DNA from 4 places in the Metabacillus elymi genome. Region 3 is predicted to be linked to each of the others. Evidence: riboswitches for the same ligand, from Rfam matches in the RefSeq annotation. Region 3 holds a riboswitch; each other region holds the start of a gene.

Region 1 (6,185 bases), 1.9 Mb from region 3:
ATTGCTAATTCTTTTACTTTTGGAATTAGTTTTTCAATAAAAGCTTGGTAAATTGATTCGTGTACATAAATGCGATTTGCGCAAATACAAGTTTGTCCTGCATTTCGATATTTTGCTGCGATCACGCCATCAACTGCTTTATCTATATTTGCATCCTCTAATATTATTACAGGTGCATGCCCACCTAATTCTAATGATAGCTTTTTAACAGTTTGTGCTGATTGCAGCATCAAGAGCTTTCCAACTTCTGTTGATCCGGTAAACGTTAATTTTCGTACTCTGTCATCCTGGAGCCAGACCTCACCAATTTCCTTAGCACTCCCTGTGACAACATTAATTACACCCTTAGGAATTCCTGCCTCTTCTGCTAACTTTGCTAATTTTAATGCTGTAATCGGCGTTTGTTCAGCAGGTTTAATCACAACTGTACATCCAGCTGCTAGTGCAGGGGCTACCTTCCTTGTAATCATTGCAGCAGGAAAATTCCATGGGGTGATAACTGCGACTACTCCAACTGGTTGCTTTTGCACAAAAAGACGTTTATTTCGTTGAGTAGCAGGGATTGTTTCGCCATATATCCGCTTTGCTTCTTCTGCATACCATGATAAAAATCCATTTGCATAGTTAACTTCACCAATCGCTTCTTTTAATGGCTTTCCTTGCTCCATCGTCATTGTTTTCGCTAAATCTATTAATTGTTCTTTGATTAAATCATGCCATTGGTGAATTAAGTCTGCACGTTCATAGGCAGAATAATCTGACCAACTAATATAGGCATTACTTGCCGCATCAACAGCCTGCGCAGCTTCCACTCTTCCTCCATTTGGAACAGTCGCAAAACAAGCGTTTGTAGCCGGATTCATAACCTCGATCGTTGGTAAATGTTCCCCTAGCCACTCTCCGTTAATATACATTTGATAATGTTCCATTATGTACCTCCTTTAGCTTTTGTCCTTATAAGTAATGCTTATTAATCTTTTCTGAATTTTATCTGGATGATCATAGAAAAATAACTTCATAGTTCATAGAAATCTATGTAAGCCATTATTTTCATGGATTACATAGATTTCTCAGTGAAACTGTTACTGTAAGCTTAAATCATAATAAAGCATTAATACAAGACAAAACTAATAAGCACAGATATTTAATACATTTGTTACATAATACTGAGTATTGTTTTTCTAGACAAAAAAGCACTACATACCAAAACAGTAGTAGTGCCTTTCGTCTTTCTTCTATCTAATAGAACCTTTTATCACATTCTAAAAAATTTATTTAAACAGTCTCAACAGTATAAAGTTTTTCTCGATAATTGAGAGCCGCTTCAACCATTACCTTTAATGCTGCAATCGTTTCAGCTTCCCCTCTTGTTTTCAAGCCACAGTCCGGGTTGACCCAAAAAGCATGGTAATCCAACACTTCAAGTGCACGTTTAATATTTTGTGATAATTCGTCAATTGTTGGAACACGTGGACTATGAATATCATAAACACCTAAACCAATTCCTTTATTGTAATGATGCTGTTCAAAGGAAGCGATTAATTCACCGTGACTTCTAGATGTCTCAATTGAGATTACATCTGCATCAAGTTCATCGATTGCATGAATAATATCATCAAAATTCGAGTAACACATATGTGTATGAATTTGTGTATTATCTTCCACAGATGATGTAGCTAATTTGAATGCATAAACTGCTGCGTTTAAGTAGTTTTCTGTTTTTTCTTCTTTTAATGGTAACCCTTCACGTAAAGCAGCTTCATCTACTTGAATCATCTTAATTCCACTTGCCTCAAGTGCTTTAACTTCCGCGCGAATCGCTAAGGCTACATGATTTAACACGTCAGTACGGCTAATATCATCACGGACAAATGACCAATTTATGATCGTTACCGGTCCAGTTAGCATTCCTTTCACTGGTTTTTTTGTTAGAGATTGGGCATATACGGTTTCCTTAACGGTCATGTTTTCTATTGCATAAACATCACCAAAAATAACAGGAGGCTTCACACAACGGGAGCCATACGATTGAACCCAACCAAATTTCGTTATCGCGACACCTTCTAGTTTTTCTCCAAAAAACTCAACCATATCTGTACGCTCAAACTCACCATGAACAAGAACATCTAATCCAAGCTCTTCTTGAATATCAATCCATTTCTTTATTTCACTTTGAATATATTTCTCATATTTCGCAGCAGATAGCTCACCTTTTCTCCATTTCAATCGTTGTTTACGTACTTCCTTTGTTTGTGGGAAGCTACCAATTGTTGTAGTAGGAAGGATTGGTAATTGAAATTGTTCTGCTTGTAATTCCTTACGAATTTTTGAATCAATCCGTGATGAAGAGTCATTTTTCCTATTTTTCATCGCGTCATGAACTATTTGAACATTACGATGTGCAGAATTTTTCAACGAATGAACTGCTTGATCATAGATTTCTAGTTCAGCAACACCTAATTCATCGTTAGCAAACTTTGTTAGGTAGACAATTTCTTCAAGCTTTTCATCAGCAAATGCTAATGCATCTTTTATTTGCGTGTCTAATTGTTGCTCACTTTTTACCGTTACTGGAACATGAAGCAAACTACACGATGGCTGAACAATAAGTTGATTTTCATCAACGAAGCTAGTTAATTCTTTCAATAGAGAAGCTTTTTCAGTTAAGCTTGATTTCCAAATATTACGGCCGTCAACGACACCTGCAAAAAGCACCTTGTCATTTGGAAAACCATATTTTTTTATATTTTCAAAATTCACACCTTCATCGTGGACAAAATCAAGACCAATACCTTGTACTGGTAGTTGAGTTATCTCTTCATAAAATTCAATGCTTTCAAAATAGGTTTGAAGGATGAACTTTACATCTGGAACTCCACCTTGGAAAGCAGTATATACTTCTTTAAGCTCATTAATTATCTCTTTCTCTACATTCTTAACCAAGATTGGTTCATCAATCTGAATCCATTCTGCTCCAGCTTCTTTTAGTTGTTTAAATACTTCTATATATAAGGTTATTAGTGAATTTAATAACTCAGCTCTTTCTTGCTCATCAAATCCTTTAGATAAAGAAAGTAATGTGATTGGACCAAGGATAACCGGTTTACCATGTATTCCTAACTTATTCTTAGCTTCCAAATACAAGTTAAGTAAACGATTTTCTAATAAAGTAGGCTTTGCGTCCTTTAACTCTGGCACGATATAATGGTAATTTGTATTAAACCACTTCGTCATTTCTGACGCAATTTTCCCGCTGCTTCCTCTAGCAATCTCGAAATAGGTTTTAAGGGAAATCTTTGTTTCACCGGTTTTAAAGCGCTCAGGTATAAGTCCAAACATTGCAGCCGTATCTAACACTTGATCATAATAACTAAAATCACCAATAGGAATAAGATCAATTCCTTTTTCTTTCTGTTTTCTAAGATGTGATAAGCGAATTTGTTCCATTTCGCTATAAAACTGTTCCTCAGATATTTCGTTTGACCAAAATAATTCTAAAATCTTTTTCCACTCACGATTCTCACCAATTCTTGGATAACCGATATTTGAACTTTTTATACTCATTTTATTAACTCCTTCTATGTAGTTTATTTTTCAAATAAAAAAGCCTCTCTAATGGATTAATAGAGAGACGATTGATAGACATAGTTAACTAGAGTTGAAATGAATAAAAGGGTTCAACATATGACCACCACTCCTCCCTATTTCGCGTAGGTAATAAGTGCACACAATAGGCAGGTCTCCTGACTTAGGTTCCTCACTTCATATCCCTTCCCATTTCATGCTTGAAACAGTGGATTGCGATATGAAGCTCCCCATAACAGTGGCGCGACCGTGTCGGATTTACACCGAACTTCCCTTTTAAGTTAAAAGTCTTTATTATCTTTTAACACCCATTGACTGAACATTATTAAATTTTAAAATATATTTAAAACATGTGACTTAGATTATATCATTTTTCGTTATTTAGCAAGTTTTTTTTCTAAATATCGTTTCTTATTATGCTAGGTCGTATATAATTATACTCTTGTTCACATAACATTATTATGTAATTAAATCGATTTCCATCACGATTCATACTAACCAGAATCTCTCTACAAATTTCATTTAAAAATCGAATAACATGTAACATCTTGTTGGTTTCTGCGCTTTCCCGAGAAATAACTAGGAAGATATGGCCCATACATATAGGCATGAGCCGTGACAGTCCGCTAAAACCCACATAAACTTATAAGGATTTCAACCATATAAAAAAAGGAGCGTTTCCTTCATGAACCCATACGGATACGGATATTATCATGAGTTTATCCCACAGCAACCTAATTTTTATAGTCCAAATGACTATCCTCCATTCGTTCAACATCAGGAACAATTTGAGGATACTAGACAACCAGCTCTTGAAAGAAGAGTAGCTGCACTAGAACGACAAAATGAACGACAAACACGAGAATTGGCAAGACTTAATAATGAATTAAAAAGACAAAACGATGAGCAAAAACGAATAAATCAAGAGTTCAATCGATTAAATCGTGAATTCAACCGAGTGAACCAGCAAGTAACACAAGTTAATGATAGAGTTGAACAACATACTCGCCGATTAAACCGTTTAAACCAACGACTACGTGCAGTAGAAAATAAATTTGATTTTCCTTTTACTCCAGGTGAAGGCGGTTTTTAATTAATTCGTTCTATATGAATAAAAACAAGGATGATAAAAGAATTATATCCTCCTATCATCCTTGTTTTTGATATTTATTTTCTTATCAGCGAAGACATATTAATAATATTACTTACTATACAACCTATAAAAGCACTTCTAATAATATCAAACGGATAATGAGCCCCCGTCCATATTCGTGAAACACCAATTAGTACTGATAACCCCAACATAATGCAGCCTACAATTTTGTTGGAAAGATAGATCATCGTTGAAACAGAAAAGGCCAGCAAAGTGTGTTTACTTGTAAAAGTTGAATCAAGTTTTGAAGGAATTAAAAGATTGGCTTTACGGGTTATAAACGGTCTTGGTCTAAATTTATATTGCTTTATTAGAACATTAATACATAAGTTAATCATGAGCGAAATCAATGAGCGATAAAATACTTTCCTTTTTTGACCTTTTCGTTGCCACAGTAAAAATAAAACAAATGCGAAAATATAGCGCATCTTATTTGAGGCAAAGATCATGATATTATCTAAGAAAGTATTTTTTCCTGCTAAGTCATTTATCCATTTAAATAGCCTCTGATCCATAAAATAGCTCCTAAATTTTTTGTCGACATTATTATTCTCTAATCATCATGGAGTATGTAAAAAATGAAAATTAGATAGAAAATAAAAATATTTCTATTGCACATAATAGTTATGATCACCAAGGAGAGGAGGTACAAAAATGACAAACCGCAATGATAACCGCGAACGAAAAAACAAATACCCCAATAACAAAAAGCAGGATACAGAATTCTCGAAGGATATAAATATTAGAAGCGAAAAAACGAAGCAGGATTTACAAAAGTAAAAAAGAGAGAGGATTTCAACTAAAGACGGTTGAAGTCCTCTCTCTTCTCATTTCCCAAGATATTATCGGGTCCTTTTAGACCTCGAAGAAGTACTTGTTTTACTCTTTCTCCTACTGTCATTTGTTCTATTTCTAGATGGAGCTTCAGATGCTCTGCCTGCTTTGTCTTTTCCAATTGTACGGCGTACCTTTTTTATTTGTGAGTTTCGTTCCTGCTCATAATCATCACGATCAGGAATACTTATCCCTTTTATCACTTGCTTTTCTAGTGTTTGACCAATCCCTTTTTCTATCATACGTAAGAAATCAATGTCCTTGGGAGCAACTAATGTAAAGGCAACACCATCTCCACCTGCTCGTCCTGTACGGCCAATCCGATGAACATAGCTTTCAACATCATGTGGAATATCATAGTTAAATACATGTGTTACACCTTCTACATCTAATCCCCTTGCAGCGACATCTGTAGCAACCAAAAATTGAATTTTCGCTTCACGAAATCGCTTCATCGCTTTTTCACGCTTTGCTTGTGTTAAATCACCGTGGAGTTCGTCAGATTCATAGCCATTGGCGATAAGAGCTTCTTGAAGCTTTTTCGCTCGAATTTTTGTTCGACAAAAGATAATTCCTAAAAAAGGACGATGCTCTTCTAATAAATGTAACAATG
Region 2 (6,185 bases), 2.6 Mb from region 3:
CTAGTTAATAATATCTAAATGAAATCAAGTTAACTAAAAGCTCTACTAATATTACATTTAAAATGTGGTGGAAATAAATCAAGAAGAGCCTAACGCTTAGATGATTGTAAATAAAATCATTTGTGATTAGGCTCTTTTTTTATGAGTTTTTCGAGTGATATCGAAAGTTATCTTTAATTAGTTTACATAACTATATTATAGTTAATTGAATTTTTAGGTTTATTCAACATCATTATGTTCTGCATTCCTATTATATTCATTCCAAGTTGATTTCCCAATGTTGTGGTAGATGTTGAAAATAATAAACGCTCGATTGGACACATTAAAATAAAAAGGAAAGAATCTGATCTCGACAACTGGAGGAATCTAAATGGATGCTATGACCTTTGTCTTATTTGGAGCAACAGGGGATTTAGCTAAACGAAAAATTATCCCCGCACTATACAGTCTATATGTTGATCAGAAATTGCCTCCTTCATTTTCTTTCATTGGAGTAAGTTTAATTGAATTATCAGATGAGGAGTTTCACGAGAATGTTGAACAATCTGTACATACATTTTCTGAAGGTGGATCAAATGATTATTCGAAATTAAAAGATTTTCTTCCATCCATTCGTTATTGTAAATTAGATGTGACAAATGAAGGTGAGTATAAAAAATTACTTAATCTTATTCAACTACGTGAAGAGGAATTGAATATTCCTGAGAATCGGATGTTTTATATGTCTGTTGCTCCAACATTTTTTGATGTCATTGCCTTGAACATTAAAAAAAGTGGGTTGGGATCGACTAGAGGATGGAAACGTCTTATTATTGAAAAACCATTTGGACATGACTTAAAATCAGCTCAAGAATTAAACGAGAAATTGAGCACTACCTTTCAAGAAGAGGAAATTTATCGGATAGATCATTATCTAGGTAAACCGATGGTGCAAAACTTGGAGGCATTAGAATTTGCAAATCCGATATTTCAAACTCTGTGGAACAATCAACACATTGCCAATATTCAAATTACTGCAAGTGAAACAGTTGGAGTCGAAAAAAGAGCAAGCTATTATGATAAAGCTGGCGCAATTCGCGATATGTTTCAAAATCATATGATGCAATTGTTAATGATGACAAGCATGCATTTACCAAAACGAATTACTGCAGAAGATATTCGAAATGAAAAAAAGAAAATCATTGAATCTGTTCGTCCATTGAAAAAAGAAAATGTTCGTTCAGATGTTATTCGAGGTCAATATGGTTCAGGTGAAATTGATGGAAAATCAGTTATCGGGTATATAGAAGAACCTGGAATTACACCATCTTCTAAAAATGATACATTTGTTGCCGTTCGATTGTGGATAGATGACCCTTTTTGGCAGGGAGTACCATTTTATATTCGAACCGGCAAACGAATGAAGAAGAAGTCCACACGTATAGTCATTGAATTCAAAAATCCTTTAAAAGAGTTATATGTTAATCAAAACGAGGACCCAACACCAAACTTATTAATCATCGGGATTAACCCAAACGAAGGAGTATCTTTACAATTAAATAGTAAAAATCCATTAAAGGATGGAAAAATCGAGCCAATAAACATCGAATTTTCAGCTGACCAAGACGATGTTCCAAAAGCTTATGAGCTCTTACTATTAGATGCTTTTGAAGGAGACGCTACTTTCTTTGCTCATTGGAAGGAGGTTGAACTATCTTGGAAATGGGTTCAACCTATTCTAGAAGCATTTGAAGAAAATCTTGTTCCTCTTCATATTTACCCATCAGGATCCTATGGACCGGATGCTTCTCATCGATTACTTGAAGATGATGGATTTGGCTGGTGGTTAGACAAAAAATCTCTTGAATCATCAAAGGTTGCTCCTCAAGAAAGCTAATGATTAAAAAGAACAACTTTTTTGTAACATTTTTAGTGTGATTAAATTCGAATAACTTTGCTAGGAGGTAGAGAATGTGAAGGTAGGAGTCATTGGTCTAGGGAAAATGGGATTAAACATTAGCAAGAATCTTCTTGACCACAATCACGAAGTTGTTGCGTTCGATATAAATTCAAGTGCGATCGAGGAAATTAAAGAGTATGGTGCCAAAGGTACTTTAAGTTTAAAAGAACTTGTTCAATCGTTGGAAAAGCCAAGAGTATTGTGGATTATGGTCCCACATTCAGTTGTAGATTCATTAATTAACGATGTGACCCCATTCTTAACAGCCGGAGATATTGTCATTGAGGCTGGTAATTCACATTATAAAGAATCAATTCGCCGTTCTGAAGAATTCAAAAAAATTGGGGTAAGCTTTCTTGATGCAGGTACATCAGGTGGCATGGAAGGTGCTCGTAATGGTGCAAATTATATGGTAGGCGGAGATCCAGAGGCTTGGAGGATTGTAGAACCAATTTTCCGAGATACCGCAGTTGAAAAAGGCTATTTATATACTGGGAAATCTGGTAGTGGTCACTTTTTGAAAATGGTTCATAATGGAATTGAATATGGCATGATGGCAGCGATCGGTGAAGGATTTGAAGTTTTAGAAAAGAGTGAATTTGAATATGACTATGAAAAAGTAGCTAGAGTTTGGAGTAACGGTTCAGTTATCCGTTCATGGCTTATGGAGTTAACTGAAAGTGCATTTTCAAAAGATGGAAAATTGGAAGATATTAAAGGAGTCATGCACTCATCAGGTGAAGGGAAATGGACAGTTGAAACTGCATTAGATTTACAAGCAGCTACTCCTGTAATCGCCCTGTCACTCTTAATGCGTTATCGATCCTTGGAGAATGATACATTTACTGGAAAAGTTGTAGCAGCATTACGAAATGAATTTGGTGGACATGCTGTTGAGAAAAAGTGAAATATAGATATCATAAGAGAGTCTTTTGACTCTCTTATATTTTTGTTTTCTTAATGTTGATTAAAGAATTATGTGATGATATAAATAGGGAGATTATATTGATTCAGATCGTAAGAGCAAAAGAAAGGAATGAAATAAAAATGTCAGATATTCATCCGGTTATTAAGAAGCTACAATTTAAAGACCAAGGACAACATATATTAATTATAAATGCACCAAAAGCATATGAAGAGGTTATGACTGGGTTTGAAGGTGAAATACATATTAATGCTGAGGATGAAGGATATGATTTTGTACAAGTTTTCGGTACATCTAATGTGGAGTTGCAAACTTTTGCTCGTAGCGCTGAAGCCTATGTAAAAGAAGATGCTCTCTTTTGGCTTTGCTATCCTAAGAAATCATCAAAACTTTACAAAGGGTCAGATTGCAGTCGTGAAAGTGTAACTAAAATGCTTACCAATGAAGGCTACGAGCCTGTTCGACAAATTGCTATCGACGAGGATTGGTCAGCTCTGCGTTTTCGCAAGGTAGAAAATATTAAGTCGATGACACGAAAGTTTGCTGTTACGGAAAAAGGAAAAATACGTACAGATCAGTAAGGAAAACAAAAAACTTCCTTCTCGCATATATTCACTCAAATCTAGATAAAAGGATTTTTGTCATCACTAATTATTCACTTAACTTTGCACCTAATAAAAAGAGATGAGATAAAGTACTTAAGAGGATACCTACACAAGAGTTTGACCGGTGTCCGTTTACAATCATTATCAATTCTCTTATAATTACGTAGACTCAATAAAACGAATAGTAGCAAATAGGTTCTTACCATTGTTAAAAATAACATCTAACTATGGTAAGAATAATAGGGAAGTTGGTGTAAATCCAACGCGGTCCCGCCACTGTAATCACGGAGTGAAACAACCTAAACCCACTGTAACACATGTTATGGGAAGGGGGTTGTAAAAGCAATGATGTGTAAGCCAGGAGACCTGCCTATTTGTCCAAATCAAGTAACCTTCGAGGAAAAGGGAATTGAAAGAATAAGAGGAGAAATTAATTAGAGGACACTCGAATTAACTACTATTCTTTTAAACTCTCGCCTTTCCGTATTGGATAGGCGTTTTTTTGTTCAATAAATTGGTAGGGGGAATATCAGGTGGAAGAAAAACAAAAAGGATTAACACTCATTTTCACAGGCAATGGTAAAGGTAAAACAACAGCCGCAATCGGTCTTACAGTACGAGCAGTTGGTCAGGGAATGTCAGTAAAGATTTTACAATTTATAAAATCAAAAGGAAGATCGTATGGAGAAAAAGTATCGCTAGAAAAGTTAGGAGTTGAAATGATTCAGCTGGGTGAGGGCTTTACATGGACAAAAACTCCAGAGGTTCATAGAAATGCATTAGAGTCAGCATGGAGGATTGCAAAAGAGACCGTTATGTCTGGAAAATATGATGTAGTAATTTTAGATGAACTAAATAACGCACTTGCGATCGATTCATTTCCAATTGATGACGTTCTCCCAATCAATGAGGTAAAAGAGCTTATTCAAACGAAGCCACCACATGTTCATCTTGTCATTACAGGTAGGAATGCAAAGGAAGAAATAAAAGAATTGGCAGACCTAGTTTCAGTCGTAGATGTAGAAAAGCATTATTATGACGAAGGTATACCAGCAGTAAAAGGAATCGAATTCTAATTTTCGAATAGGAGGGAGAGCTATGTCACAACGTTTAGTTATTGCAGGAGTATCAAGTGGAGTTGGCAAAACTACGTTTACAATCGGTTTAATGGCTGCACTAAAAAAAAGAGGTCTCAATGTTCAAGGCTTTAAATGTGGTCCAGATTACATAGACACAAGCTTTCATACCGCGGTTACGGAACGGCCATCTCGTAATGTAGACAGTTGGATGTTTTCTAAAGATGTGTTGAAAGAAGTATTTATACAGGGTAGTAATGGTGCTGACATTTCAATTATCGAAGGTGTAATGGGATTTTATGATGGTAAATCAGCTGACTCAAATCAAGGCTCGACAGCTGAGATTAGTATGTTGCTAGATTGTCCTACATTATTAGTTGTTGACTGCAGTAAGATGGCTAGAAGTGCTGCAGCTATTGTTAAAGGGTATCAATTATTTGAACCACATGTAAATATTGTTGGCGTTATTGCAAACAAGGTCGGAAGTATTGGCCATTACAAAATAATAAAAGAAGCTGTTGAACAGGAATGTGGTGTTCCAGTTTGTGGCTACTTATTAAATGATTCTAGCGTAAAGATGCCCCAAAGACATCTTGGTCTTGTGCCTTCAGTAGAGCGTGGTGATTTGAATGAGCTATTTTTAAAGTTAGGTGAATTAGTTGAACAAACAATCGATGTAAATAAATTGTTACAACTTAGTATGAGAAAGCCTTTAGAGAGTAATGTAACGGATTCAATTTTCAAACAACGCTCATCAAAAGGGATCAAGCTAGCAATTGCGAAGGATAGAGCCTTTAGTTTTTATTATCAAGAAAACCTTGAATTACTTGAAGCCTATGGTGCTGAATGTCTTTATTTTTCACCATTAAAAGGTGAGACGATCCCTGAAGAGGCAGACGGACTTTATATAGGAGGCGGCTTTCCAGAGCAATTTGCGAAAGAGCTTTCAGAGCAAAGTGCAGTCAATCAATCGATTAAAAAAAGGATCGAGCAAGGACTACCTACGTTAGCTGAATGTGGTGGCTTTATGTATTTAGCAGAATCAATCGAAACGATTGAAGGCAAACAATATCCTATGGTCGGGGTTATTCCTGGAAAAATAAAAATGGGTGACAAGTTAGCTGCAATTGGTTATCGGGAGATTACAGGTCTACCGGGAAATTTTCTGCTTACACAGAAGCACACCGCTCGGGGACATGAGTACCATTATTCTTCCTACTATTCTAGTAATGCAAGACGAAATGCATACCATACAAAAGGGGTATTTGGTGAAGGTGAAGAGGGCTATTTAACAAAGAATCTAATCGCTGGCTATACCCATATTCATTTTGCATCCTGTCCAGAGCTAGTGGAAAACTTTATTGAAAAATGTGTGGAGATGAAGAAACATGGCTCACGGTAAAGCAATTCCTATCATGATTCAGGGCACACATTCAGATGCTGGTAAAAGTATACTAGTTACAGCATTGTGTAGAATTTTTGCTCAGGATGGCTTTCGAACTGCCCCATTTAAATCGCAAAATATGGCGTTGAATTCCTATATTACTCTTGATGGAAAAGAGATTGGCAGATCACAAGGAATTCAAGCAGAAGCAGCTGAGACCGTTGCAACAACAGAGATGAATCCAATTCTAATTAAG
Region 3 (6,185 bases):
CTGATCTTTTACGTAAGGTCAGCTTCGGATTTTTAATCCACCAGAAATTATTTATTTTGTACTTAGTGACGGTGTCTAGCTCCAGCGCCTAGCCCCTCGAGGTCATAAGTCACAAATGAATTGAAGACAAATTACGTCTTCTATTCATTTGCGTCTTATGCTTGTCGGGGCTGAACAGGCGCTTGCGCTTTTCTAAGTTAACTAGCACATGAATCGCAGTCTTCAATTTCACTAGAGGTTGAGCGTACGTAATAAGTTGTTTTCAACCCTTCACTCCATGCAGTCATATGCAGATCTAATAAGTCTTTGGCTTTAATGTTGTTTTGTACATAAAAATTGAAGGAGATAGACTGATCGATATGACGCTGTCTTGCAGCATTTTGCTTTATGCTCCATAGCTGGTCAATAAAATAAGCTGATTTATAAAACCAGGTTGTTGTTGCATTTAAATCAGGAACTGTAACAGGAATTTTATAGTCTTTCTTTTCTTCTGAATAAACCTTTTGGAAAATTGGATCAATGCTAGCAGTACTTCCTGCGATAATCGATGTCGATGCATTTGGTGCAACTGCCATTAAGTATCCATTGCGAATTCCGAACTTTTTTACATTCTCTTGTAATAAGTCCCAATCGAATATGCTTTCCTTTGATTGATAGCCTCTTTTTTTGAAGTACGAACCAGTTTCCCATTCTGAACCTGCAAAAACGGAATAAGAGCCTTTTTCCTTTGAAAGCTCCATGCTTGCTCTAATTGTAAGATAGGATATTTTCTCATATAGCTCGTCAGCGAACTTAACAGCTTCTTCATGCTCCCACTTTATTTGTTTAAGAGCTAATAAATGATGCCATCCGAATGTACCTAGACCGATTGCGCGATATTTTTCATTTGTTAGCTTTGCTTGCAGAACCGGAATCGTATTTAAATCAATGACATTGTCTAGCATTCTTACTTGGATAGGGATGAGTCTTTCTAAAACATCATCTGTAACAGCCTTTGCAAGATTAATAGAGGAGAGGTTACAAACGACAAAATCACCAGGTGTTTTAACGGTAATTATTTTTCCGTCCTCTGTATAATGCTCCTCAACAGTTGTAGCGCTTTGATTTTGAGTGATTTCTGTACAAAGATTGCTGCAGTAAATCATTCCTTTGTGAGAATTAGCATTCTGTCTGTTCACTTCATCACGATAGAACATATATGGTGTACCTGCTTCTAATTGGCTGATCATAATACGTTTCATTATCTCAATAGCTGGAATCTTTTCTTTAGAAAGTTGTTCGTTATCGACACATTCCCAGTACTTTTGACGGAAGCTACCATTTCCTTTTTCTTCGTCGTAAAAGTCCTCAATGCTATATCCCATTACTTTTCGAACTTCATGTGGATCAAATAAATACCAATCCCCGCGGGCTTCAACCTGCTCCATGAATATATCTGGAATACAAACACCTGTGAATAAGTCATGGGTACGCATTCGTTCATCACCATTATTAAGTTTAGAATCTAGGAATGAGTAGATATCTTTATGCCAAACATCTAAATAAACAGCGATTGCACCTTTTCGCTGTCCTAGTTGGTCTACGCTAACTGCTGTGTTGTTAAGCATTTTCATCCAAGGAATGATTCCAGATGAAACACCTTTAAAACCTTTTATATCACTTCCGCGGCTCCTGACTTTTCCTAGGTATGCACCAATCCCACCACCTGATTTTGAAAGATTAGCAATATCGGTATTACTATCAAATATTCCTTGTAAGCTATCATCAATCGTATCAATAAAACAACTAGATAATTGCCCTATAGGTTTTCCGGCATTTGATAATGTTGGAGTGGCTACAGTCATATAAAGATTACTCATGGCCCAATAGGCTTGTTTAACAAGTTCTAGGCGTCTTTCTTTATGCTCCTCGGCCATAAGTGTCATTGCGATAATTAAGAACCTTTCTTGTGGAAGCTCTAAGGTTTGTTTTGTAAAATCACGTGTTAAGTAGCGATCTGCTAAGGTTCGAAGCCCAATATATGTGAATAACTGATCCTTTTCAGGTTGGATAAATGAGCCAACTTGTTCAATTTCTTCTTTTGTATAAAGATCAAGCAGCTTAGAGTGGTAAAGACCCTTTGAAACTAATATCTCAATTAAATTATTGAAACTACCATATTTTTGATTTTTGTCATATCCACGGTTAGCTGCTGCTTCCTTGTAGAGTTTTGTTAAATAAATTTGAGCGCAAAAGTAAGTCCATTCTGGCTCTTGTTCATTAATATTAGATAATCCCTCTAAAATAAGTAAATTTGTGAGCTGTTCAGTCGTATAGGAATCTCTCTGGAGAAGGGTGTTATTGATCCTGTTAAGATAATTATCTATATATAGTGAAGGGAATTGTTGATGGATACTGCTAATAAATGTAGTAAGTTTTGTTGCGTTAAATGATTCTTCATTTAAGCTATCAATAATGATAGGTGTAGTTGTTGTCGTACTCATGTTAATTCCTCCATAATCTTTTGGTAAATAAAAAAACCGCTCGAGAATGAGCGGATAAAACGACAGATAAGAAGGGCAGGAATATAGTTAAGCCCATAATTACTTACTATCGTTTCATCTTCTCAGTCCCCGAAGAAATTGAAACTTTAGCAAGCTTTAGGTAGGTCTCCTGACTTGTGCTCGTCCTACTACGAGGCCTTCCCATACATGATAATGTACAGTGGCTATCTCAGTTCGTCACACTTACAGTTGCGGGGACAGTTCTGGATTTACACCAGATTCCCTTTTCAGCCTTATAGGCGCCTATCGCTTGCAAAGATACAATATATAGTTTTTACGTTTGTGATTCTGTCAATATGTAGTTAATTGTTCTATTTACATAATAAGGCACACTTGCAAATTAATCAACCAATACTTTCTAATTGTCGAAATTTATCTACTTCAATAGAATTTTGGAAGAAAAAAATAAGATCTGACTTACTAGGTCAGATCCGTTAAGAAGTGGTTTTTACTTTACTAAAAAATCCAAAAAGGATCGAAAAGAAAGGTGATAGATACAAAAAGAAAGCAAAAGGTAAAAAGGCGATTACTGGAACACCAAGTGTTTGAGCAAAGAAAGCACCACTTACGCCCCATGGGATCAGTGGATTTATCAAAGTTCCAGCATCTTCAAGTGTTCGTGACAAGTATTTACGCTCAAGCTTCATTTTGTCATATATGCCTTTAAAAGATTGGCCTGGAATGAGAATTGATAAGTACTGTTCACCTGTTAATAAATTCACCCCAAACGAAGATGCTGCTGTTGATAGAATCAGCTGACCTTTTGTTTTAACGCGCTCTATCAATCCATTTAAGAGGGTCGGAATGATGTTTAACATATCGAGTAATCCGCCAAAAGCAAAAGCAATCAGGATGAGTGAAATCGACCACATCATTGATTGAAGTCCACCACGGTTCATCATATTGACAACCTGTGCATTTTCAATTGTGAAAGTTGTACCGTTTTGTAAAACATGAAGGAATTCGCTTAATTTTACTCCTTGAAATCCTATAGCTGTTATCCCTGCTGTAATAATTCCAACGATTAATGCTGGTACGACTGGTACCTTTCGAATGGCTAAAATTATAACTAATACTGGTGAAAGCAGTGTAAGACTACTTATTTGGACATGGGTTTCAATTATATTTATCATGTTTGTCATTTCAGACAGTGATGCTGAATGGATAGGAGTGATTCTCCCAATTATGAAAAAAATTAAAGTTGTAATAAGAATGCTAGGAATAGTTGTTTTGGTCATATGTCTAATATGTGTGAAAAGCTCAACAGATGAAACACCTGATGCAAAATTTGTTGTATCAGACATTGGAGACATCTTATCACCAAAGCAAGCACCGCAAATGATAGCACCTGCTACCCATGGGGCAGGTATGCCAATAGCGATTCCAGCACCCATAAGAGCTACGCCAACAGTACTAACTGTAGTAAATGAGCTTCCAACAAGGCTTGAGATAACCATACAAGAAAATAATGAAGTAATTAGTAAGTAGTTCGGATTAATTACTGTTAGGGCATATACCATTACTGTAGGTATCGTTCCGCTACTCATCCATGCACCAATTAAGATTCCAATTAATGCGAGCACAATTATTGGTTGAATTCCGCTCTGAATACCTTTAATCATTCCTGTTTCTAACTCTTTCCATGTATAACGTTTTATTAACCCAAGAGAAGCCACAACAACTAAACAATTAAGTAAGGCAAGATGTGGTTCTGTCTTTAATACAAATAGACTGGTAAAGATGATGGCCAAAATAAGAAATAAAATTGAAACTGCTTCTTTAAACTGAAAAGTCTTTTTATCACTAATCATATACTTGCTCCTTTATGGCTTAAACGCTTTTATGCTTTTTTGCACAAAAGTACACCACAAAATATTATATCAATCTAATAATATATGTCAATCACTAAAGGTTCTTAATGTTAATGTGTGCTGTTTGATCATTGATTATATGGGGTTTTTGATGTATTGTTTTGAATTTTCACACTTCACTAACAAAAAGTAAGAAGAGAGCTATTTTTTTGAAATAGCAGTTGGGGATTGATTCTGCTAAATAAAAAAAGATAGACATCATAAGTGTCTACCTCATATATAATCATTTAGCAATTAATACAGGAATGTTAGAACGATGTGAAACCTTTTCACTAACACTACCAAATAATAAACGTTTTAATCCACTAATATCACGACTGCCAACAACGATTAAATCAGCATTATGTTCAGTTGCAAATGAAACAATTGCTTCGGAAGGTTCACCGTAGGTAACATTTACATTTCCTTTAATATTATGATGATCCAATATTCGTCTTGCTTCACTTTCCAAAGCCTGTGTTTCCTTACTATGCTCTTCTGTGTCTTCATGTTCGGTTGGCACGGGCATAATTGGATAGTGCCTCATGTCATTTGTTTGGTAACTGCTATTTGTTCCTGGAAAAACCATGTTATCTTCAATAGAATCTCCATTGAAGATCCCTTTTTTATGAATATGAACAACTGAAATTTCTGAATGTAACTGCTTACTTATATGAATTCCTAGCTCAAGAGCATCTTTACTATCTTCAGTTCCATCAAAAGCTACTACTAAATGTTGAAATTCTTTCATTTCGATCATCCTTTCAAAAGCTTTGATGTTATTTCAATACCCATTTTAAAAAAATGTAATCGTTCGTAACCTTTCTATATGCAATTTATTATTAGAATATCAAATTAAGTAAAAACCCTATGACCACAATAGCACCCACAACCATAAATATCGTTCTCAGCATGTCACATGCACCTCCTAGATGTTTTATTCGGAATCTATTGCAATTAAAGCTTTATTTTCATGGCAGGCTGTAAAACTTGCTGACGTTGTTTTATAGCAGTTGAAGAACAAATTTCTTCGAGATCATTTACGATTAGATGTGGTAGAGGCCCATCTATAATGACATTTAAAGCTTGTCCATTTTTTACAGTTAATAAATAGGTAATTAAAGACGGGAATTTAGAAGCATCAATAACATTTTTACCTTTTGAAAGAAAATATATTTTTCCTGAATAAGATTTTGCCAATTGAGTCATTTTTAATATTTGATCAATTCTTAATTGTCTTTTCATACGTAGGTTTATCTTCATTAATTTATTCATATATACCTCCAAAGTGTAAATGTTAGTATTATTTGTTAATGGTTAAATACCTCTGTGACTTGAAATGAAAACACAAAGAAGCGAAAATGGTTATATAGTCCCTATGTTATTTATTACCTATTACTTAAAAAATTTGAATCAATGTTAAAAAGCGTTCATCTTTTTTCTAAATGAAGATATAGTAAAAGTAGTGAGTGAGAAAGGAAGTTGAAGATGGAAAAAGTAAAGTACATTAGTATGGTTACTGCAATCTTCACTCAGATTACTGGTATTATTTTTTTATTTATAAACATAAAAGTTGCATTTGGACTGTTTTATGTTTATTTCTTCTCTTTGCTTGTGTTGCTCTTTGTGTTTATAAAAACTAGAATGGATGAGAAAAAGGAGGATGATAAAAATGATTATCGTGACTACTGAATCAGTACCAGGTAAAGAAACAAAGGAATTCAAAGGGTTTGTAAAAGGAAGTACAGTTCAATCAAAACATATTGGAAAAGACATTATGGCTGGATTAAAA
Region 4 (6,185 bases), 2.6 Mb from region 3:
GGTTTAACATGGTTTGAAAAATACACAGGAAAACCAATATTAGGTGTGATTCCGTATATTAATGATTTGTTAATTGATGCAGAGGATTCCTTAAGTTTAAGTACGTATAGTAAACAAAAAGATATTGACAAAGAAATAGATATTGCAGTTATTAACTTTCCACGAATATCTAATTTCACGGATATCGATCCATTCCTATCTGAAAAGGATACTCATGTTCGTCTAGTAGAAAATGCACGTCAACTTGAGCAGCCTGATATCATTATCCTACCTGGAAGTAAAAACACAATCGAGGATCTCTTGTTTTTAAGAGCAAAAGGCTTAGAACAAGAAATCATCAGAGCACATCAAAATGGGGCGGTCATCTTTGGAATATGTGGTGGATATCAAATGCTGGGTGACAGAATAGAAGATCCTTTTCAAGTAGAATCAAAAATCAAAAGCATAGCAGGATTGAAAATGCTCCAATTAGAAACGTTATTAACAAACGAGAAGACAACAGTACGTTCAACAGGAACAATACAGCTATTTGGAGTTAATGTTAAAGTAGCAGGATATGAAATTCATATGGGTACCACAACCCATGCCCCTCAAATAGAACCTCTCATTCAATTGAATGATCGAAAGGATGGAAGTAAGAATTCCATGGAAACGTGTATCGGAACTTATTTCCACGGTATTTTTCATAATGACGAATTTAGAGGGGTATTTTTAAACCATATTCGTAAAAAGAAAGGCCTGCAGCCTTTTCTCACAAGAGAATCCTTTGAAGATAGCCAAAATAAAGATTTCAACCGCCTAGCTGATCATGTTCGAAGCGCGCTTGATATAGAACACCTTTATGAAATAATGGAACAATTTCAACAAAGAAAGAGAGAATCCAAATGACTTCAAATATTAAAATACAAGAGACTCTACAATCTATTCAAAATCTTAATGATGAAAAAATGCAAGAAGCAAGAGAGTATGTAAATTCTTTAACGAAACCAATTGGAAGCTTAGGGAAATTAGAAGAACTCGCAATTCAGCTTGCCGGAATAACAAATCAAGTATTTCCTGAGGTTACACCTCCAGGTATTATCGTTTTTGCTGCTGATCATGGGATTAGTGAAATGGGGGTTTCTGCCTATCCAAAAGAAGTAACGACCCAAATGGTATACAACTTCCTAAATGGCGGTGCTGCAATTAATGTATTTGCAAAACAAATAAATGCTTTTCTTAAAATTGTTGATATTGGGGTAGCTGAAGATATTAACCATAACGAGTTAATTAATAAAAAGGTGAAATATGGTACGAATAACTATGCGCATGAAAATGCCATGACAGAGGAAGATGCGAAACAAGCCTTAATTGCGGGAATGGATATGGCCCAACAAATGATCGAAGAAGGTGCTAAGTGCATCATCGTTGGTGAAATGGGAATTGGGAATACGGCAACCGCAAGTGCAATTGTTTCGGTAATAACTGGATGTTCAGTCGAGGAAGTAGTTGGCTTAGGGACAGGAATCTCTGATGAAGCTCGAAATAAAAAAGTATCTATCATTTCTAAAGCATTATCAGAAAGAAAACCTAACCGAAAAGATGCAATTGATATTTTAACAAAAGTTGGAGGTCTAGAGATTGCGGGGATGACAGGAGCTATTATTAAAGCTGCTGAACAAAGGGTTCCAGTGATCCTAGATGGTTTTATTAGTACAGCTGCTGCCCTATTAGCTGTCGTTCTAGAGGAGAAGGTAAACGATTATTTGACAGCGGGCCATATGTCTAAAGAGCAAGGGCATATCCATGCCCTTGCATACCTACATAAATCTCCACTCCTTGAACTTGATTTAAGATTAGGCGAGGGAACAGGCGCTGCACTTGCATTTCCATTACTTGAAACAGCAACAAGAATGATGAAAGAAATGGCGACATTTCAATCAGCAGGCATTACAACTGAAAGTGAATCGTCCAAGATTTAGTAAATATTCATTTACACTTACTATATCTTCTTTTATAATAATGCATGTCACAAAAAAACGAATATTCAACAATAGGTCCTTAAATGACAAGATTTTGAGGATAATAGGGAAGTTTGGTGAAATTCCAACGCGGTCCCGCCACTGTAAACGTTGAATGTAGCTAAAAAAATACCCACTGTATAAATGATATGGGAAGGGTTAGCTATAATGATGATGCGTTAGCCAGGAGACCTGCCTATTGTTATGTAAAAGTATCCTTCGAGGAAAAGGATGGCTTTATAATGCTGGTGTCTTTTGATGTTTACATTGTAAATCACCATTTCCTTAATGCATTTATCGCCTTTTCCACGTGAATAGGCGTTTTTTTGTGGAAAAATGAATAGGAGTGGTAAGAATGACAACAGTATTGAAGAAATGGCTTTTACTAAGCATCATGGTTATGCTAATCAGCGTTTTCACAATTGCTTGTGGAAATGCAGAAGATAAAGCAACAGATGAGAATGAAACAACTTTGAAATCTGATGAAACAAATGAAGGGGAAACCAAAGCTGCCTTTCCAGTAACAGTTACCGACGGAACTGGTGAAGAAGTAACAATTGAATCAGAACCTAAAACAATTGTATCTGTCATCCCAAGTAATACAGAAATAACATTTGCTTTAGGGCAAGGTGATAAGCTTATTGGAGTAGATAATTACAGTAATTACCCTCCAGATGTTGAAAAGATTGAAAAAATAGGTGATCAACAATTAGATGTCGAAAAAATATTGGCTCTACAACCTGATCTTGCATTAGTAACTGATTTCCAACATGAAAACAATCCCGATATTTTAAAGCAATTTAAAGAGGCTGGTATTGATGTCATTGTTATAGGAAGTGCGGAATCATTTGAAAATGTATACAATACGATTACTTTAATTGGCCAAGTTACGGGTGCGACAAAAGAGGCTGACACGATAGTAAAAGAAATGAAGGGGAGATTAGCTGAAATAAAAGAGCAGGCAAAAGCTGTAACTGAAAAGAAAGCTGTCTGGGTAGAAGTTTCACCTGCCCCAGACATTTTTACAACAGGTCAAGATACATTTATGCATGAGATGTTAGAAGTTATCAATGCAACAAATACTGCCGGTGAACAAAAAGGTTGGGTCAAAATGACCGAGGAAGAAATTGTTACATTAAACCCTGATGTTATCATTACTACATACGGATATTATGTTGAAAATCCTGCAGAAGGCGTATTAAACCGTGCTGGCTGGGAAGAGGTGCCTGCTATTAAAGATAAACAAGTTTTTGATGTAAATAATGATACGGTTACTAGACCAGGACCACGATTAATTGATGGGGTTGAGACGCTTGCAAAGCTTATTTATCCAGAAATTTTTGACAAATAAATTCGTTTGGATGTATCTAATATGTGGAGTGTTTGTGCTAATTGCAGCACTCCTTGGTTTATTTATTAGTAGTGTTCATTATCCAATTACAGTAATTATGGATGTATTAGCTACAAAAATTGCCGGAATAAAGATATTTAGTGAGGAAATTCCCAAAACAGTAGAGTCGATCATATGGGAAATTCGATTTCCTCGTGTTTTATTGGCGTTTTTTGTAGGTGCTGCACTATCATTAGCTGGGGCAGCCTTTCAAGGGTTATTACGAAATCCACTCGCAGATCCGTACACAATCGGTGTATCTTCAGGTGCTTCTTTAGGTGCAGTTATCGTTCTATATTTTCAAATTACCATCACCTTTCTAGGTAGCTATACATTACCAGTTATCGCTATATTAGGTGGATTATGCACTATGTTTATTGTTTTTGCTGTGACCCATCTATCCAATCGAAGACTTTCAATTGAGACGATTATCCTTGCTGGTATTATCGTCAGTTCTTTCATTGGAGCTGTCATTTCACTTATCATTGCTTTAAGTTCACGTGAAGATATTCGGCAAATTTTATATTGGTTAATGGGGAATGTTGGGATGAGAGGCTGGAGTCATGTTAAGCTAATGATTCCCTTCTTTCTTATTGGTGCGTTGTTTTTAATAATCCGTTCAAGAGAGTTAAATGCCTTTGCGTTAGGTGAAGAATCAGCTGAACATTTAGGAGTAAACGTTCAGAAGGGAAAGATTTATATTATCATAGGAGCATCCTTACTAACAGGAGCAGCTGTTTCTGTATCTGGATCAATAAGTTTCGTTGGATTAGTTATTCCGCATTTTGTTCGGTTATTAATCGGACCAAACCATAGACATGTCCTACCTTTATCAATGTTGGTTGGTGGGGGATATTTGATCCTTGCCGATCTAATCGCCCGGACAATTATTTCACCAAGTGAACTACCTATTGGAGTGATAACAGCTTTAATTGGTGCACCAGTCTTTGCTCTACTATTAATTAGAGAACGACTAGGAAGGGGATAGATATGATTGACATTAAGCAATTATCTGGAGGGTATGAAAAAACGTCGGTAATAAAGGATGTTACACTTACCATCGAGACCGGTCATTTCTTTGCACTTATTGGTCCGAATGGAAGTGGAAAAACAACTCTTGTAAAATTAATAACAGGTGTGTTGCCAATAAAAAAAGGAACGATTACTATTTTTGAGAAGTCACTTCATAGCTATTCAGCCCTAGAAAGAGCTAGGATCATAGCCGTTTTATCACAGGAACCACAGGTTGAATTCGATTTTCATGTGGAAGAAATTGTTATGCTAGGACGTTACCCACACCAAAAAGGATTATTAAAACATATTTCTAAAAAAGATCGTCAAATAGTTGATGAAGTTATGAAACAAACCGATGTATTTCAGTTTCGAAAACAACCATTTAAGAGTCTAAGTGGTGGAGAGAAGCAGAGAGTCTTATTAGCTAAAGCACTTGCACAAGAGCCAAAGATCCTTTTTTTAGATGAGCCTACAAACCATCTTGATATAAAACATACAGTTAGGATGCTGGATCATTTAAAAGAATATCAAAGGAAGCATCATTTAACGATTGTTGCTATTTTACATGACTTAAATACAGCCGCTCTTTTTGCAGATAAGATAGGCTTACTTAATGGTGGAAAATTAATTGAGACAGGTGAATTGTCTCTCTTACAAAATGAAAATCAGCTAAGTGATGTATATGAAGTAGGGATTAAAACTAATTTTCACCCTGTTATCCCAAAACCACAAATCACGGTTATTCCTAACCAAGTAAAAAAAGAAAACCTAGGGCTAGAATATGAGTTAAAACAAACTGATCAATCTATCCATCTTACATTTAACCATCCTTTAAGAACAATCTCTAACGGTGTTTTAGGAGAAGGCTTGCAGTGGGCCAAAAACTTTTGTAATTTTCATGTCAAAAAAGAATATAACTGCTCAAATCCTAAAGAGGATATTATTAGCTGGTTAAGACAAGCGGAGATCTCTGAGTATGACACAATTGGCATGATGACAGCAGTGAACCTAAAAGATATGAGTATCTTAAAAGAAACGTATGAAGATGTTCAAATAATAGCAGTCATAACCGCGGGTGTTGGTAATGCAATTGATATCACTGACCCTTCCACAGTTAAGCAAGGCTATCAAATCGGAACTGTAAATATTATGGTTTTTATTGATGCTCATTTAACTGATGGTGCTTTAGTAAATGCCGTTCAATCTGTTACAGAAGCAAAGACGAAAGCCTTCAATGACTTACAAATTAAAGATGCTGCTACTTGTACAATTGCAACAGGTACATCAACAGATAGTACACTTATTGCAGCTACTCAAAAGGGTGATCCTACACCATATGCAGGATCTGGAACTGTTATTGGAAAAGGAATTGGTATGTCTGTTTATAAAGCGATGATCAAAGCTGTGCAAAACTATGAAAAACGCAGAGTGCAGCAACTATGAATGTCTTTGCTATGCATTTTTATATGATCATTACGGCGATTATTACCGATTTACTTATCGGTGATCCAAGGTGGCTTCCACATCCTGTAATCATCATGGGAAAAGCGATAAGCTTTCTTGAAAAGATGTGGAATCGGAACAAGTATCGCAAGGCAAAAGGAATGCTTTTAACTTTGACAATTGTTGGCGGGACGTATATCTTTGTTTATTTCTTACTTAAAATTGTGAATTATATCCATCCGTACGCTACGTTTTTAGTGGAAATGTATCTTATTTCTACGACAATTGCAATGAAGGGATTACATAAAGCAGCCAAAGAAGTCGCGATCCCACTGTTA

What was found. A riboswitch is a leader RNA that binds a small molecule or an ion and turns the genes downstream of it on or off. The one in region 3 is predicted to bind cobalamin.
Region 1: linked by a shared signal. The riboswitch ahead of metE (5-methyltetrahydropteroyltriglutamate--homocysteine S-methyltransferase) and the one ahead of HUW50_RS12675 (ribonucleoside-diphosphate reductase subunit alpha) in region 3 are both predicted to bind cobalamin.
Region 2: linked by a shared signal. The riboswitch ahead of HUW50_RS24305 (cob(I)yrinic acid a,c-diamide adenosyltransferase) and the one ahead of HUW50_RS12675 (ribonucleoside-diphosphate reductase subunit alpha) in region 3 are both predicted to bind cobalamin.
Region 4: linked by a shared signal. The riboswitch ahead of HUW50_RS24285 (ABC transporter substrate-binding protein) and the one ahead of HUW50_RS12675 (ribonucleoside-diphosphate reductase subunit alpha) in region 3 are both predicted to bind cobalamin.

What each region holds. Positions count from the first base shown of each region.
Region 1 covers NZ_CP055263.1:4,526,884-4,533,068, reverse strand. Annotated here, with positions in the region: gene HUW50_RS20825 (NAD-dependent succinate-semialdehyde dehydrogenase) at 1-929, opposite strand, end outside; gene metE (5-methyltetrahydropteroyltriglutamate--homocysteine S-methyltransferase) at 1,276-3,564, opposite strand; cobalamin riboswitch at 3,717-3,912, opposite strand; gene HUW50_RS20815 (hypothetical protein) at 4,271-4,678, shown strand; gene HUW50_RS20810 (phosphatase PAP2 family protein) at 4,753-5,253, opposite strand; gene HUW50_RS27185 (hypothetical protein) at 5,393-5,518, shown strand; gene HUW50_RS20805 (DEAD/DEAH box helicase) at 5,581-6,185, opposite strand, start outside.
Region 2 covers NZ_CP055263.1:5,266,099-5,272,283, reverse strand. Annotated here, with positions in the region: gene HUW50_RS24325 (hypothetical protein) at 1-8, shown strand, start outside; gene zwf (glucose-6-phosphate dehydrogenase) at 371-1,876, shown strand; gene gnd (phosphogluconate dehydrogenase (NAD(+)-dependent, decarboxylating)) at 1,953-2,846, shown strand; gene HUW50_RS24310 (DUF3052 domain-containing protein) at 2,987-3,445, shown strand; cobalamin riboswitch at 3,646-3,857, shown strand; gene HUW50_RS24305 (cob(I)yrinic acid a,c-diamide adenosyltransferase) at 4,003-4,545, shown strand; gene HUW50_RS24300 (cobyrinic acid a,c-diamide synthase CobB) at 4,568-5,947, shown strand; gene HUW50_RS24295 (cobyric acid synthase) at 5,934-6,185, shown strand, end outside.
Region 3 covers NZ_CP055263.1:2,653,685-2,659,869, forward strand. Annotated here, with positions in the region: gene HUW50_RS12675 (ribonucleoside-diphosphate reductase subunit alpha) at 198-2,483, opposite strand; cobalamin riboswitch at 2,626-2,805, opposite strand; gene nhaC (Na+/H+ antiporter NhaC) at 2,978-4,351, opposite strand; gene HUW50_RS12685 (universal stress protein) at 4,638-5,144, opposite strand; gene HUW50_RS12690 (hypothetical protein) at 5,351-5,668, opposite strand; gene HUW50_RS12695 (hypothetical protein) at 5,882-6,085, shown strand; gene HUW50_RS12700 (YbjQ family protein) at 6,066-6,185, shown strand, end outside.
Region 4 covers NZ_CP055263.1:5,259,530-5,265,714, reverse strand. Annotated here, with positions in the region: gene HUW50_RS24295 (cobyric acid synthase) at 1-888, shown strand, start outside; gene cobT (nicotinate-nucleotide--dimethylbenzimidazole phosphoribosyltransferase) at 885-1,961, shown strand; cobalamin riboswitch at 2,018-2,214, shown strand; gene HUW50_RS24285 (ABC transporter substrate-binding protein) at 2,368-3,351, shown strand; gene HUW50_RS24280 (FecCD family ABC transporter permease) at 3,314-4,378, shown strand; gene HUW50_RS24275 (adenosylcobinamide amidohydrolase) at 4,381-5,847, shown strand; gene cbiB (adenosylcobinamide-phosphate synthase CbiB) at 5,844-6,185, shown strand, end outside.